2 regions of the Gottfriedia sp. S16(2024) genome follow, and region 1 is predicted to be linked to the other one. Evidence: a T-box and tRNA genes for the amino acid it is inferred to sense, from the RefSeq annotation. Region 1 holds a T-box; the other holds one or more tRNA genes.
What was found. The T-box of region 1 lies ahead of serS (serine--tRNA ligase). A T-box ahead of a tRNA ligase gene usually reads a tRNA of that ligase, here a tRNA-Ser.
Positions count from the first base shown of each region.

Region 2: it encodes a tRNA-Ser, which carries the amino acid that the T-box ahead of serS (serine--tRNA ligase) is inferred to sense. The anticodon was not compared.

Region 1 covers NZ_JBFLUO010000001.1:1,214,671-1,222,371, reverse strand. Annotated here, with positions in the region: gene AB1282_RS05875 (serine hydrolase) at 1-637, shown strand, start outside; gene pdxS (pyridoxal 5'-phosphate synthase lyase subunit PdxS) at 771-1,655, shown strand; gene pdxT (pyridoxal 5'-phosphate synthase glutaminase subunit PdxT) at 1,668-2,255, shown strand; T-box leader at 2,307-2,531, shown strand; gene serS (serine--tRNA ligase) at 2,598-3,872, shown strand; gene cstA (carbon starvation protein CstA) at 3,926-5,719, opposite strand; gene AB1282_RS05850 (LytR/AlgR family response regulator transcription factor) at 5,853-6,587, opposite strand; gene AB1282_RS05845 (LytS/YhcK type 5TM receptor domain-containing protein) at 6,591-7,701, opposite strand, start outside.
Region 2 covers NZ_JBFLUO010000001.1:413,465-421,165, reverse strand. Annotated here, with positions in the region: rRNA gene AB1282_RS02260 (16S ribosomal RNA) at 1-650, shown strand, start outside; rRNA gene AB1282_RS02255 (23S ribosomal RNA) at 803-3,740, shown strand; rRNA gene rrf (5S ribosomal RNA) at 3,863-3,978, shown strand; tRNA gene AB1282_RS02245 (tRNA-Val) at 3,984-4,059, shown strand; tRNA gene AB1282_RS02240 (tRNA-Thr) at 4,063-4,135, shown strand; tRNA gene AB1282_RS02235 (tRNA-Lys) at 4,144-4,219, shown strand; tRNA gene AB1282_RS02230 (tRNA-Leu) at 4,241-4,323, shown strand; tRNA gene AB1282_RS02225 (tRNA-Gly) at 4,346-4,420, shown strand; tRNA gene AB1282_RS02220 (tRNA-Leu) at 4,429-4,515, shown strand; tRNA gene AB1282_RS02215 (tRNA-Arg) at 4,528-4,604, shown strand; tRNA gene AB1282_RS02210 (tRNA-Pro) at 4,629-4,705, shown strand; tRNA gene AB1282_RS02205 (tRNA-Ala) at 4,716-4,788, shown strand; tRNA gene AB1282_RS02200 (tRNA-Met) at 4,816-4,889, shown strand; tRNA gene AB1282_RS02195 (tRNA-Ile) at 4,899-4,975, shown strand; tRNA gene AB1282_RS02190 (tRNA-Ser) at 4,984-5,076, shown strand; tRNA gene AB1282_RS02185 (tRNA-Met) at 5,273-5,349, shown strand; tRNA gene AB1282_RS02180 (tRNA-Asp) at 5,353-5,428, shown strand; tRNA gene AB1282_RS02175 (tRNA-Phe) at 5,437-5,512, shown strand; tRNA gene AB1282_RS02170 (tRNA-Thr) at 5,543-5,615, shown strand; tRNA gene AB1282_RS02165 (tRNA-His) at 5,625-5,700, shown strand; tRNA gene AB1282_RS02160 (tRNA-Gly) at 5,707-5,777, shown strand; tRNA gene AB1282_RS02155 (tRNA-Ile) at 5,794-5,870, shown strand; tRNA gene AB1282_RS02150 (tRNA-Asn) at 5,892-5,966, shown strand; tRNA gene AB1282_RS02145 (tRNA-Ser) at 5,973-6,063, shown strand; tRNA gene AB1282_RS02140 (tRNA-Glu) at 6,075-6,146, shown strand; gene AB1282_RS02135 (bifunctional transcriptional activator/DNA repair enzyme AdaA) at 6,588-7,142, shown strand; gene AB1282_RS02130 (DMT family transporter) at 7,139-7,701, shown strand, end outside.

The DNA of each region.
Region 1 (7,701 bases):
AATGGATAACTGGAACTGGATGTTACCAGGATTAGTATTTCAGTACCCAGGTATGGATGGATTAAAAACAGGTTCAACGGATTCAGCTGGATTCTGTTTTACTGGAACTGCTAAAAGAGATGGTCAACGTTATATTACAGTTGTAATGGGGGCAAATTCTTATAACTCTAGATTCAGTGAAACGGCTAAATTAATGGATTACGGGTTCAGTAACTTCGAAAAGGTTACATTGGTATCAAAAGGTCAAACAGTAAAAGGTAATAAAACAGTAAAAGTAGTTAAAGGTAAAGATAAAGAAGTAAAAGTAGTAGCAAAAGACGATGTTACTTTAGCTGTAAAACGCGGTGAAGCTAAAAATTATAAAGCAACTGTCCAATTATCAGGTAAGTCAATCGATAAGAATGGCAATATTAAAGCTCCAATTAAAAAAGGTACAAAGGTTGGACAAATTGTGGTTAAATCTTCAAAGAATGAAGATTTAGGATTTATCAATACTAATAATCAGTCATTTGATTTAGTAGTTGATAAAAGTGTTGATAAAGCAAATTGGTTAGTTCTATCATTTAGAGGAATTGGATCATTTTTCGGGAATTTATGGGATAGCATCGTAGGCGGAATTGGTGGTTTATTTAAATAAATTTCTATATAAGTATATCAGTAATTGTTAAGTTGTCGTTTTTTCAGTAAAATAAAAGTAAGGTAACTTTAACTAGGGGATAAGAAATACTAAAATGTTACCAAGTAAGCTTTAATAATGGAGGGGCATAACAATGAATTTAACAGGAACAGAACGTGTAAAACGCGGCATGGCAGAAATGCAAAAAGGCGGCGTTATTATGGACGTAGTAAATGCTGAGCAAGCTAAAATAGCGGAAGCTGCTGGTGCAGTAGCAGTAATGGCATTAGAAAAGGTACCATCTGATATTCGTGCAGCTGGTGGAGTAGCACGTATGGCTGATACAAGTATTACTGAGGAAATTCTTAACGCTGTTAGTATTCCTGTAATGGCTAAAGCTCGTATTGGACATATCGTTGAAGCGCGTGTTTTAGAAGCAATGGGAGTAGATTACATCGATGAGAGTGAAGTATTATCTCCAGCAGATGATATCTTCCATATTAATAAATCAGATTACACTGTTCCATTCGTTTGTGGTTGCCGTAACTTAGGTGAAGCACTTCGTCGTATTGGTGAAGGCGCATCTATGCTACGTACAAAAGGTGAGCCTGGTACTGGAAACATTGTAGAAGCAGTACGTCACTTACGCCAAATCAATGGAGAAATCCGTAAAGTAGTTGGTTTATCTCGTGATGAATTAATGGTTGAAGCTAAAAACCTTGGCGCTCCATTTGAATTATTACTTCAAATTAAAGAACTTGGTCGTTTACCTGTTGTTAACTTTGCAGCTGGTGGAGTAGCAACTCCTGCTGATGCAGCTTTAATGATGGAATTAGGCGCTGACGGTGTATTCGTAGGATCTGGTATCTTTAAATCAGAAAACCCTGAGAAATTTGCTCGTGCGATTGTACAAGCTACTACTCACTATCAAGATTACGAATTAATCGCTAACCTTTCTAAAAACTTAGGTCCTGCTATGAAAGGTATCGACATGAGACAACTTGCTGCAGCAGATCGTATGCAAGATCGTAGCATTTAAGTTGGTGAATTTATGAAAATAGGTGTATTAGCATTACAAGGTGCAGTTCAAGAACATATAAATGCAATTAAAGCATGTGGTGCTGAAGCTGTTATCGTGAAACGTGTAGAACATATAGATGGACTTAATGGTATTGTATTACCTGGTGGAGAGAGCACTGCAATGCGTAAGTTGCTTGATCACGTTGGGTTATTAGAACCTTTAAAAGAGAAAATCGAAAATGGTTTACCAGCATTCGGTACATGTGCAGGCATGATCTTACTTTCAAAAGAGATTGCAAATGATGACACGGTGCATCTAGGAGTTATGGATATGGTAGCTGAACGTAATGCTTATGGTAGACAAGTGGATAGTTTTGAAGTAAACATCCCAATTAAAGGTGTTTGTGAAGACTACCCAGCTGTATTTATCAGAGCACCATTTATTCGTTCAGTATCAGGTGATGCAGAGGTTATTGCAGAACATGATGGTAATATTGTAGCGGTTAGACAAAATCACATGTTAGCAGCATCTTTCCATCCAGAATTAACGAGTGATTACCGTTTTATGAATTACTTTGTAGAGATGGTTAAGGAAAAAAGTGCAAATTTGAGTATGTAACTATTGAAAAAAGTAAAAGCTTATAGTAAATTATTATATAAATTTAAATTGTCTAAAGCGATGAAAGAAAATAGTAGCAAGTTCTAAATTTATAGAGAGTCGGTGGTTGGTGCAAACCGATAATGAAGACTTGTGAATCCATTCTTGAGCGAGTTACGGAATGCTTTTAGCTAGTAAGTAACTCCGGTAATATAGTCCGTTAACTATACTAAGGTGGAAGAATTACTTATTAATTCTTCAATTAGGGTGGCAACGCGGGTAGCTCTCGTCCCTTTTATGGGATGAGGGCTTTTTTGTATTCATTTTTATCCTTTAGACAATAAAAGAATAGGAGGAATTGAAATGTTAGACATTAAATTATTACGTAGCAATTTTGAAGATGTAAAAGCAAAACTTCAATTACGTGGTGGAGACATAAGCTATATCGAGAAATTTGAAGACTTAGATTTGAATCGTAGAGAATTACTTGTTCAGGTTGAAGGGTTAAAGAGCCGACGCAATGAGGTTAGCCAAGAAATTAGTGTGTTAAAGCGTGAGAAAAAAGATGCTGAAGCACTAATTGTTGAAATGAGAGAAGTTGGAGATAAAATTAAAGCTCTAGATGAAGAGATTAGAACGCTAGAAGAGCAATTAGACGCTATTCTATTTACAATTCCTAACTTAGTTAGTGATTCAGTACCAGTTGGGTTAACAGAAGAAGATAATGTTGAAATTCGTAGAATAGGTGAAGTTCGTACATTTGATTTCGAACCAAAGGCACACTGGGATTTAGGTGTTGACTTAGAGATTCTGGATTTTGAACGTGGTGCTAAAGTTACTGGTAGCCGTTTTACTTTTTATAAAGGTTTAGGAGCCAAACTTGAGCGTGCCCTAATCAGCTTTATGTTAGATATTCATACAGAGGAGCATGGATATACTGAAATGCTACCTCCTAATCTTGTAAATCGTGCTAGCATGATTGGTACAGGACAACTTCCAAAATTTGAAGAAGATGCGTTCCGTATCGAAAAAGAAGACTTTTTCTTAGTACCAACAGCAGAAGTACCTGTAACAAACTATCACCGTGACGAAATTCTTGATGGTGCTCAATTACCAATCGCATATACTGCATATAGCGCGTGTTTCCGCTCTGAGGCAGGTTCTGCTGGTCGTGATACACGAGGATTAATCCGCCAACATCAATTTAATAAAGTTGAACTAGTGCGCTTTGTAAAACCTGAAGATTCTTATATTGAGTTAGAAAAATTAACAGCTCACGCTGAAAAAGTTCTTCAATTATTAGGATTACCATACCGTGTCATTACACTTTGTGCTGGAGATATCGGATTTTCTTCTGCAAAAACGTATGACATTGAAGTTTGGTTACCAAGCTATGATGCATATAAAGAAATTTCTTCTTGTAGTAACTTTGAGGCGTTCCAAGCAAGAAGAGCGAATATACGCTTCAGACGTGATCCAAAAGGAAAACCAGAATTTCTTCATACATTAAACGGTTCTGGTCTTGCAATTGGACGTACGGTTTCTGCAATTTTAGAAAACTACCAACAAGCTGATGGTTCAGTTATTATTCCTGAAGTTCTTCGTCCATATATGGGTGGAAAAGAAGTAATTAAATAAGTAAAAAAGCAGATGGATCGAGATATTATTCTCAAGACACATCTGCTTTTTATTTAGATTGTTTTAACATTCATTTTATAATTAGGTGTGTTCCACAATTCCATCCATTTTTTAATAGCAGAAATTAAAATCACGACACCTAATACTAACATGATAATCGATAAGACACCATTTAACATACTATATCCGGCTGAATCATGGTTAAGATAAACATTTTTGATCATCCAGTATCCTGCATAATTTACTGTAATAAAAAGATAAGCGAGAGGAATCAAACATGTAAGCATATACCAACGTTTATCAGCTATCTTTAATAGTACTGTTGCACCAATGATTAACCCAATAGAAGCCATTAATTGATTAGATACTCCAAATAATGCCCAAATTGATCCAATATCCCCTGAAAATAAGAGGTAACCCCACATAAAGCATGCTAGCGCACTTGCAAAAATTGAACCTGGTATCCAATCAGTTTTCTTCAATGGTTTATAATATTCACCAAAGAAGTCTTGAATTAAATATCGTGCTACTCGAGTTCCAGCATCGATTGCTGTTAAAATAAATACGGCTTCGAACATAACAACAAACTGGAAGAAATAAGATGCTAGGTGACTAAACCAAGGGATCGAAGTAAATATGTACGTCATTCCAACCGCCAATGTAACAGCTCCACCAGTACGTCCTTCTAGACTTAATCCAATTTCTTTACTAAGTTCCGGTAAGTGGACAACATTCATTCCTAAAGTTTTAAAAACTTCTGGAGTAGAGTTAATTGCAAAGTAGTCTGCCGGTTGAAGTGCAGTAGCAGCGATTAATGCCATGATACCTACTAAACATTCAACTAACATTGCGCCAAATCCTACGACCTTTATATCGCTCCATCGATCAAGCATTTTTGGAGTTGTACCAGAGCCCACAAATGCATGGAATCCTGAGATTGCTCCACATGCTATCGTAATTGAAATAAATGGCCAAACTGGGCCAGCTAAAATCGGCCCCCCGCCGTTAACAAATTTTGTTACAGTCGGAAACTGTATGGATGGGTTAATAATAAATACCCCAATGATGAGTGCAATGAATACACCGATTTTCATGAAGCTACTTAGATAATCACGAGGTGCTAGTAAAAGCCATACTGGCAAAGCAGCAGCAAAAAAAGCATAGATCGGTAGTATAATAGCTAATGTCTGTGTATCAAAAGTTAAAAAATCACCTATAGCAGTTTCTTGAATTGTCGGTCCCATAAAAACTCCAACCATTAACAAAATAAATCCAATCGTTGAAGCCAATTTTAAATTGCCAGTTTTTTTATATAGTAGTCCTACACCCATTGCAATTGGTATAGTGATTCCAACTGCAAATGTCCCCCATGGATTATTTTCAAGCGCATGAAGAACAACCATTGAAAGTCCGGCCATTGTAATTGTAATAATAAATAGCATAGCTAGTCCCGTGCAGAAGCCTGCAACTGGTCCAAGTTCCTCTTTTGCTACTTCTGATAGCGACTTTCCTTTCTTTCTCATTGAAGCATATAAAACGACTGCATCATGTACTGCTCCACCAATTACAGCACCAATTAAAAGCCATAACAGACCTGGAAGGTAACCGAATTGAGCGGCCAAAATTGGACCTACTAGAGGGCCAGCTGCTGCGATTGCAGCAAAATGATGACCAAATGTTACCCATTTGTTAGTAGGGACATAGTCCTTACCATCATTTAACTCATGAGCTGGAGTAGGTATAGAATCATTTAACTTAAGTACCTTCACAGCCATAAATGTTCCGTATAGACGATATGCAATCATCAAAATACACATAGAAGCAATAACAATTGTAACCGCATTCATTTTATTTAATAATCCTCCTAAGTTTCTTTTATTTACACTAATTTTACTTTATGAAAACTAAAATTTTGGATTTTCAGCGTAAACTGCAATAAAAACAGGTTGAGAAGCATGGATGGATTATTGAAATACAAGCTTATAAATTAAAAAGTTGTTTAAGCTCCTTTGTGTACGTTCGACTAACAGGTACTTTTTCGCCATCATACATAATTAAATTATATGTGGAATTAAACCAAGGCTGAATTTCAATGATTTTATCCAAATTGACAATATAGCTCCGATGGACTCGGGTAAATGATGTATTTTGTAGCTTTCGTTCTAAATTGATCAAAGGTTCATTCAATCGATATGTCATCTTATCAGTAACGACACTTGTTTTACCTTCTTGTGTAAAAATATAGATGATCTCTTCGAACGTTATTAAAAGAATTCTCTCATCAACCGAAATAGCCAATTTATCTTGTTTTAAAAGTGGAGGATTCTTTTTTACTTCAGTTTTAATAGGTTTCATACTTAGCTTTGCTAGTTTTTCAATAGTCTTCTGAATTCTTATTTCATCAAATGGTTTTAAAATATAATCAATCGCGTGTAAATCGAAAGCATTTAAAGCGTACTCGTCAAAAGCTGTTGCAAAGACGATTGCTGGTTGATGGGTAAGGTCCTGCAGTTTTTGAGCTAATTCTAATCCACTTTCATCAGCTAGCTGGATATCTAAAAATACAACGTCGACTTCTTGTATTTGTAAGAGTTCCAATGTACTTCTAATTGAGTCCGTTTCACCAACTATTTCGACTTCCTTGCTTCTTTTTAGTAAATAAGCTAGTTCGTCTCTTGCCAATGGTTCATCATCTACAATTAGTGCCTTTAACATGAGTTATCCCTCCATTACTTCTTGCATTAATGGGATCCTTATCGATACTTTCGTTCCCGAGTTGAGGTCAGATTTTATTTGAAAATAATCTTTTTCCCCGTAAATTTCTTCAATTCGTTTTTTTATATTCCATAAGGCTGTTCCAGTTCCTTCTTTAGACTGTATTGTTTCATTCCCAATTGTATTTAGTAGCTCTGGCGAAATCCCCTTGCCATTATCTTCAGTAATGAGAATCATATCATTATTGAACTCATATGCTTGCACAGTTACCTTTAATTTTTTTTCCTTTGAAAAAGCATGTCGAATCGAGTTCTCTATAAGTGGTTGAAGTGTAAAAGGGGGGATTTGAACCGTTTTTAAATGAGGTTCTATTTGGAACTCAACAAGGAATTTAGTAGGAAACCTAGTTTGTTCAATGGTTAAATATGCTTCTACATGTTCTAATTCCTTTTCTAAAGTGACTAAGGTCTGCCTTGCCCCTTGTAAATTATTTCGAAAAAAAGTACTTAAATGGATTAGTAATTTTCTAGCTTGATCAGCATCTGTTCTAATTAAACTTGAAATTGTATTTAAAGAGTTGAACAGGAAGTGGGGATGCATTTGTGCTTGTAATGCTTTTATTTCCGCATCTTTCATTAATTTCCGCTGCAGTTCAGCTTCTGCTAATTCCAATTGGGTAGAAAAAAGTTTAGATAATCCGTCGGCTAGTTCTTTTTCAACTTTTCCCAACTTGTTGGAATCCGTGTAATATAGCTTTAAAGACCCAACTGTTTTATTTAAAGCTTTTAACGGCAGCACGATAGCCGCACTTAAAGGGCAATCCATGTGGAAGCACTGAATTTCATCTTTTGAAGTAGCAATAATAATTTTTCCCTCTTTTAAAGCCTTTCTAGTTAGTTTTGTTGCTAAGCTATTCATTGGTTCATGGTGATCTGAACCTGCACCTACATGAGCAAGTACGCTTTTGTGATCAGTAATCGAAATTGCATCTGCCTTGGTTAATTTAAAAATGATTTTTGCCGCTTCGTTACATGAATGAGGGGTTAGTCCCTGTCTAAAAAACGGTAAAGTTTGCTCTGCAATATAGAAGGCTTTGTTTGTTTGAAGCGCTCGC
Region 2 (7,701 bases), 800 kb from region 1:
CGGTCGCAAGACTGAAACTCAAAGGAATTGACGGGGGCCCGCACAAGTGGTGGAGCATGTGGTTTAATTCGAAGCAACGCGAAGAACCTTACCAGGTCTTGACATCCTCTGACAACCCTAGAGATAGGGCTTTCCCTTCGGGGACAGAGTGACAGGTGGTGCATGGTTGTCGTCAGCTCGTGTCGTGAGATGTTGGGTTAAGTCCCGCAACGAGCGCAACCCTTGATCTTAGTTGCCAGCATTTAGTTGGGCACTCTAAGGTGACTGCCGGTGACAAACCGGAGGAAGGTGGGGATGACGTCAAATCATCATGCCCCTTATGACCTGGGCTACACACGTGCTACAATGGATAGTACAAAGGGTTGCAAGACCGCGAGGTGGAGCTAATCCCATAAAACTATTCTCAGTTCGGATTGTAGGCTGCAACTCGCCTACATGAAGCCGGAATCACTAGTAATCGCGGATCAGCATGCCGCGGTGAATACGTTCCCGGGCCTTGTACACACCGCCCGTCACACCACGAGAGTTTGTAACACCCGAAGTCGGTGGGGTAACCTTTTAGGGGCCAGCCGCCTAAGGTGGGACAGATGATTGGGGTGAAGTCGTAACAAGGTAGCCGTATCGGAAGGTGCGGCTGGATCACCTCCTTTCTATGGAGACATCATGAACCGATGGTTCATGTATGAAATGTTTCTTCATTGTTTTGTTTAGTTTTGAGAGTTCACTCTCAACTTTGTACCTTGAAAACTAGATAATGTCATTCATTAAACTGCGTAAGTTTAATTCAATTAGTTTTAAAATTAGTTAAGTTAGAAAGGGCGCACGGTGGATGCCTTGGCACTAGGAGTCGATGAAGGACGGGACTAACACCGATATGCTTCGGGGAGCTGTAAGTAAGCTTTGATCCGGAGATTTCCGAATGGGGAAACCCACTACTCGTAATGGAGTAGTATCTTTACCTGAATACATAGGGTACTGAGGACAGACCCAGGGAACTGAAACATCTAAGTACCTGGAGGAATAGAAAGCAATAGCGATTTCCTGAGTAGCGGCGAGCGAAACGGAAGATAGCCCAAACCAAGAGGCTTGCCTCTTGGGGTTGTAGGACACTCTATACGGAGTTACAAAGGAACGGGGTAAATGAAGCGACCTGGAAAGGTCCGTCAAAGAAGGTAAAAACCCTGTAGTTGAAACCTCGTTCCCTCTTGAGTGGATCCTGAGTACGGCGGAACACGTGAAATTCCGTCGGAATCTGGGAGGACCATCTCCCAAGGCTAAATACTACCTAGTGACCGATAGTGAACCAGTACCGTGAGGGAAAGGTGAAAAGCACCCCGGAAGGGGAGTGAAAGAGAACCTGAAACCGTGTGCTTACAAATAGTCAGAGCTCGTTAACGAGTGATGGCGTGCCTTTTGTAGAATGAACCGGCGAGTTACGATCCCGTGCAAGGTTAAGTTGAAGAGACGGAGCCGCAGCGAAAGCGAGTCTGAATAGGGCGATATAGTACGTGGTCGTAGACCCGAAACCGAGTGATCTACCCATGTCCAGGATGAAGTTCAGGTAACACTGAATGGAGGTCCGAACCCACGCACGTTGAAAAGTGCGGGGATGAGGTGTGGGTAGCGGAGAAATTCCAATCGAACTCGGAGATAGCTGGTTCTCCCCGAAATAGCTTTAGGGCTAGCCTTATGTGTTAGAGTCTTGGAGGTAGAGCACTGATTGGACTAGGGGCCCCCAACGGGTTACCGAATTCAGTCAAACTCCGAATGCCAATGACTTATCCATAGGAGTCAGACTACGAGTGATAAGATCCGTGGTCAAGAGGGAAACAGCCCAGACCGCCAGCTAAGGTCCCAAAGTATACGTTAAGTGGAAAAGGATGTGGAGTTGCTTAGACAACCAGGATGTTGGCTTAGAAGCAGCCACCATTTAAAGAGTGCGTAATAGCTCACTGGTCGAGTGACTCTGCGCCGAAAATGTAACGGGGCTAAACGTATCACCGAAGCTGCGGATTGATACCGTATGGTATCAGTGGTAGGGGAGCGTTCTAAGGGCGTTGAAGCTAGATCGTAAGGACTGGTGGAGCGCTTAGAAGTGAGAATGCCGGTATGAGTAGCGAAAGACGGGTGAGAATCCCGTCCACCGTATGCCTAAGGTTTCCTGGGGAAGGCTCGTCCTCCCAGGGTTAGTCAGGACCTAAGCCGAGGCCGAAAGGCGTAGGCGATGGACAACAGGTTGATATTCCTGTACCACCTCATTTCCGTTTGAGCGATGGAGGGACGCAGAAAGATAGGGTAAGCGCGCTGCTGGATATGCGCGTCCAAGCAATTAGGCTGATGTGTAGGCAAATCCGCACATCATAAGGCTGAGTTGTGATGGCGAGGGAAATATAGTACCGAAGTTCCTGATTCTACGCTGCCAAGAAAAGCTTCTAGCGAGGAAATAGGTGCCTGTACCGCAAACCGACACAGGTAGGCGAGGAGAGAATCCTAAGGTGAGCGAGAGAACTATGGTTAAGGAACTCGGCAAAATGACCCCGTAACTTCGGGAGAAGGGGTGCTCTTTTGGGTGTATGCCCGGGAGAGCCGCAGTGAAAAGGCCCAAGCGACTGTTTAGCAAAAACACAGGTCTCTGCGAAGCCGCAAGGCGAAGTATAGGGGCTGACGCCTGCCCGGTGCTGGAAGGTTAAGAGGAGGGGTTATCCCTTACGGGAGAAGCTCTGAATTGAAGCCCCAGTAAACGGCGGCCGTAACTATAACGGTCCTAAGGTAGCGAAATTCCTTGTCGGGTAAGTTCCGACCCGCACGAAAGGCGTAACGATTTGGGCACTGTCTCAACCATAGACTCGGTGAAATTATAGTACCTGTGAAGATGCAGGTTACCCGCGACAGGACGGAAAGACCCCGTGGAGCTTTACTGCAGCTTGATATTGAATTTTGGTACAGCTTGTACAGGATAGGTAGGAGCCTGAGAAGCCGGAGCGCTAGCTTCGGTGGAGGCGTCGGTGGGATACTACCCTGGCTGTATTGAAATTCTAACCTAGAGCCGTTATCCGGCTCGGAGACAGTGTCAGGTGGGCAGTTTGACTGGGGCGGTCGCCTCCTAAAGAGTAACGGAGGCGCCCAAAGGTTCCCTCAGAATGGTTGGAAATCATTCGAAGAGTGTAAAGGCATAAGGGAGCTTGACTGCGAGACCTACAAGTCGAGCAGGGACGAAAGTCGGGCTTAGTGATCCGGTGGTTCCGCATGGAAGGGCCATCGCTCAACGGATAAAAGCTACCCCGGGGATAACAGGCTTATCTCCCCCAAGAGTCCACATCGACGGGGAGGTTTGGCACCTCGATGTCGGCTCATCGCATCCTGGGGCTGTAGTCGGTCCCAAGGGTTGGGCTGTTCGCCCATTAAAGCGGTACGCGAGCTGGGTTCAGAACGTCGTGAGACAGTTCGGTCCCTATCCGTCGTGGGCGCAGGAAATTTGAGAGGATCTGTCCTTAGTACGAGAGGACCGGGATGGACACACCGCTGGTGTACCAGTTGTTCTGCCAAGAGCATGGCTGGGTAGCTATGTGTGGAAGGGATAAGTGCTGAAAGCATCTAAGCATGAAGCCCCCCTCAAGATGAGATTTCCCATAGCGTTAAGCTAGTAAGACCCCTGAGAGACGATCAGGTTGATAGGTCAGAGGTGGAAGCGTGGTGACACGTGGAGCTGACTGATACTAATCGGTCGAGGACTTAACTAACAAGTTTGATAATGACATTATCTAGTTTTGAAGGTACAAAAATTATTATAAAAAAAATCGAAGAAAGTTATTGACTTTTAAATGAAATTTGATATAATAATTAATGTCCTAAAGAAAATGAATCAAGTGATGATAGCGAAGAGGTCACACCCGTTCCCATACCGAACACGGCAGTTAAGCTCTTCAGCGTCGATGGTAGTTGGGGGTTTCCCCCTGTGAGAGTAGAACGTCGCTTGGTTTGATGGAGGATTAGCTCAGCTGGGAGAGCACCTGCCTTACAAGCAGGGGGTCGGCGGTTCGAGCCCGTCATCCTCCACCATATGCCGACTTAGCTCAATTGGTAGAGCAACTGACTTGTAATCAGTAGGTTGGGGGTTCAAGTCCTCTAGTCGGCACTCTTTATGAGCCATTAGCTCAGTAGGTAGAGCATCTGACTTTTAATCAGAGGGTCGAAGGTTCGAATCCTTCATGGCTCACCATTTTCTAAAAAGAAAATATTTGCGGGTGTGGCGGAATTGGCAGACGCGCTAGACTTAGGATCTAGTACTTCGGTGTGGGGGTTCGAGTCCCTTCACCCGCACCATTTATCTTGTTAAACAGTATATGCGGAAGTAGTTCAGTGGTAGAATACAACCTTGCCAAGGTTGGGGTCGCGGGTTCGAGCCCCGTCTTCCGCTCCATATATGCTGCCGGGGTGGTGGAATGGCAGACACACAGGACTTAAAATCCTGCGGGGGTTGACCCCGTGCCGGTTCGAGTCCGGCCCTCGGTACCATTTTTATAATATGCGCCCGTAGCTCAATTGGATAGAGCGTTTGACTACGGATCAAAAGGTTATGGGTTCGAGTCCTTTCGGGCGCGCCATATTGTTTCACCTGTAATTCTGAACGGGAAGTGGCTCAGCTTGGTAGAGCACCTGGTTTGGGACCAGGGGGTCGCAGGTTCAAATCCTGTCTTCCCGACCATTTAAAACATGGGGCCTTAGCTCAGCTGGGAGAGCGCCTGCCTTGCACGCAGGAGGTCAGCGGTTCGATCCCGCTAGGCTCCACTTGAAGAACTTAAATTAATTTATTATGGCGGTGTAGCTCAGCTGGCTAGAGCGTACGGTTCATACCCGTGAGGTCGTGGGTTCGACTCCCTCCGCCGCTACTTATTTAAGGACCTTTAGCTCAGCTGGTTAGAGCAGACGGCTCATAACCGTCCGGTCGTAGGTTCGAGTCCTACAAGGTCCACCACTTATAATGGAGTAATACCCAAGTCTGGCTGAAGGGATCGGTCTTGAAAACCGACAGGGGTGTAACAGCCCGCGGGGGTTCGAATCCCTCTTACTCCTCCATTTTTATTAAACTTTATATAAATGGAACTAACTTAGTTAGTATCCACATTATCGCGGGGTGGAGCACGAACGAATATGCTTCGAAGAAATTACTTCAGCATACCAATCGAGCTGCTACTTGCATAATCATCCTGAGATTGGGATGGTCTTAACAAAATAACTTTATTGGAACTATATTAAATAGTATCCACATTATCGCGGGGTGGAGCAGTCTGGTAGCTCGTCGGGCTCATAACCCGAAGGTCGCAGGTTCAAATCCTGTCCCCGCAACCAAATGGTCCCGTGGTGTAGCGGTTAACATGCCTGCCTGTCACGCAGGAGATCGCCGGTTCGATCCCGGTCGGGACCGCCATTTAAGTTGGCTCGGTAGCTCAGTCGGTAGAGCAGAGGACTGAAAATCCTCGTGTCGGCGGTTCGATTCCGTCCCGAGCCACCATCTTAAATAAAAAAATGATTATAATAATAAGCCGACTTAGCTCAATTGGTAGAGCAACTGACTTGTAATCAGTAGGTTGGGGGTTCAAGTCCTCTAGTCGGCACTCTTTATGGCGGTCGTGGCGAAGTGGTTAACGCATCGGATTGTGGTTCCGACACTCGTGGGTTCGATTCCCATCGGTCGCCCCATATTTTGCGGGTGTAGTTTAATGGTAAAATAGAAGCCTTCCAAGCTTCGGTCGTGGGTTCGATTCCCATCACCCGCTTTTTATAAAATTTAATGGGCCTATAGCTCAGCTGGTTAGAGCGCACGCCTGATAAGCGTGAGGTCGATGGTTCGAGTCCATTTAGGCCCACCATTAATTTTTATAATTAGTTTTTCCGCAGTAGCTCAGTGGTAGAGCACTCGGCTGTTAACCGAGTGGTCGTAGGTTCGAACCCTACCTGCGGAGCCATATGATAGAGAAGTACCCAAGTGGCTCAAGGGGCGCCCCTGCTAAGGGTGTAGATCGGGTAACCGGTGCGAGGGTTCGAATCCCTTCTTCTCTGCCATATTTTTTTTTGGCCCGTTGGTCAAGCGGTTAAGACACCGCCCTTTCACGGCGGTAACACGGGTTCGAGTCCCGTACGGGTCATAACTAAAGCTCAGTTATTTGTGATAACACAGGTAACTGAGTTTTTTATTTGTCTTTTTTAGGACTTTAGTGAACGACATTTAATTGAATACGCCTTTCTTCATATATTAGAGTGTTCTTCTTTCATTTTAGGATGTACAGGGAGGGAGCTCTTATAGTTGTAATATGTTTGCTGTCAATTTTACAAATAAAGTAATAGAAACAGCACATCGTAGTCCTAGCTCTCCACGGGTTTGCTATTCCTCTTTTCCATTATTCTTCATTTGGGTCACATATCCTTATTTTTCAATACTAATATCCTTTTCACTCATTTTAAATCTAAACATCATCAGTTGATCTATTAACTATTATCCTTCTTCTATAGAAATAGAAAGCAAGAAATTGAAAGCAAGCGCAATATCTTAGTGTTAAAATGTGAATAGCTAAAGATGAGGTGATTAAATGAACGGATTAAATAATGAGGTCATGTGGAATGCAGTTGAATCATGCGATGAAAACTACGATGGAGTGTTTATATATGCAGTTAAGTCCACTGGTATTTGTTGTAAACCTTCGTGTAAGTCAAGAACTCCATTAAAAGAAAATGTATCATATTATCCGTCATTTTCCTTGGCAATTAACGAAGGATACCGTCCATGTAAAAGGTGTCGCCCTGATTTACTTCACACAAATGAGGAGGATATTATTTTATCAGCTAAACATTTTATTGAAAAAGAATATCGAAATAGCTTAACATTGGATCGGTTAGCAAAGGAAGTGGGAGTAAGTAAATTTCACTTGCAAAGATTATTTAAAAAATCCACAGGTTTATCACCGTTAGAATACGCAACTAAGTTAAGAATGATAGAAGCTTTAGGATTGTTACAAGATACTGAGAAAACTATAACTGAAATAGCGCATAAACTTGGCTTTAAAAGCTCGGCACATTTTTCAAGCATGTTTCGTCATCATTTTCATAACACTCCAACCATATTCAGAAAGGGGTTAAATAAATGAAATTAAAAGATGGAATAGCTTTATTAAGCTTAGCTGCATTATGGGGAGCTTCATTTTTATTTATTCGAATAGCTTCACCAGTTTTTGGACCAATTTTAACAATACAAGGAAGAGTAACAATTGCTGCGTTCACCCTGGTGCTATATTTGGTCATTACTAAAAAGTCATTACACTTTAAAAAGAGATGGAGACAATATTTAATAATAGGGGCATTAAATGCAGCAATTCCATTTACATTAATTGCTACATCAGCATTGCATCTGACAGCCTCAATGTCATCCATTCTAAACTCTTTGACGCCATTATTTACAGCGCTTGTTGTCTTTTTATGGACGAAAGAAAAGTTGAGTATGCGAAAGTGGATTGGAATAATAGTGGGAGTAATAGGAGTGATTTTGTTAGTAGGGTGGAGTTCAATTCCGTTTACTTATGATGTTAAAATAGCAATTGGACTTGCAGTTTTGTCGACTATTTCATATGGACTTGCAGGTGTTTATGCAAAGAAAGCATTTGCTTCAGTGCCACCACTATCAATTGCAGCAGGTCAACAAATTGGTGC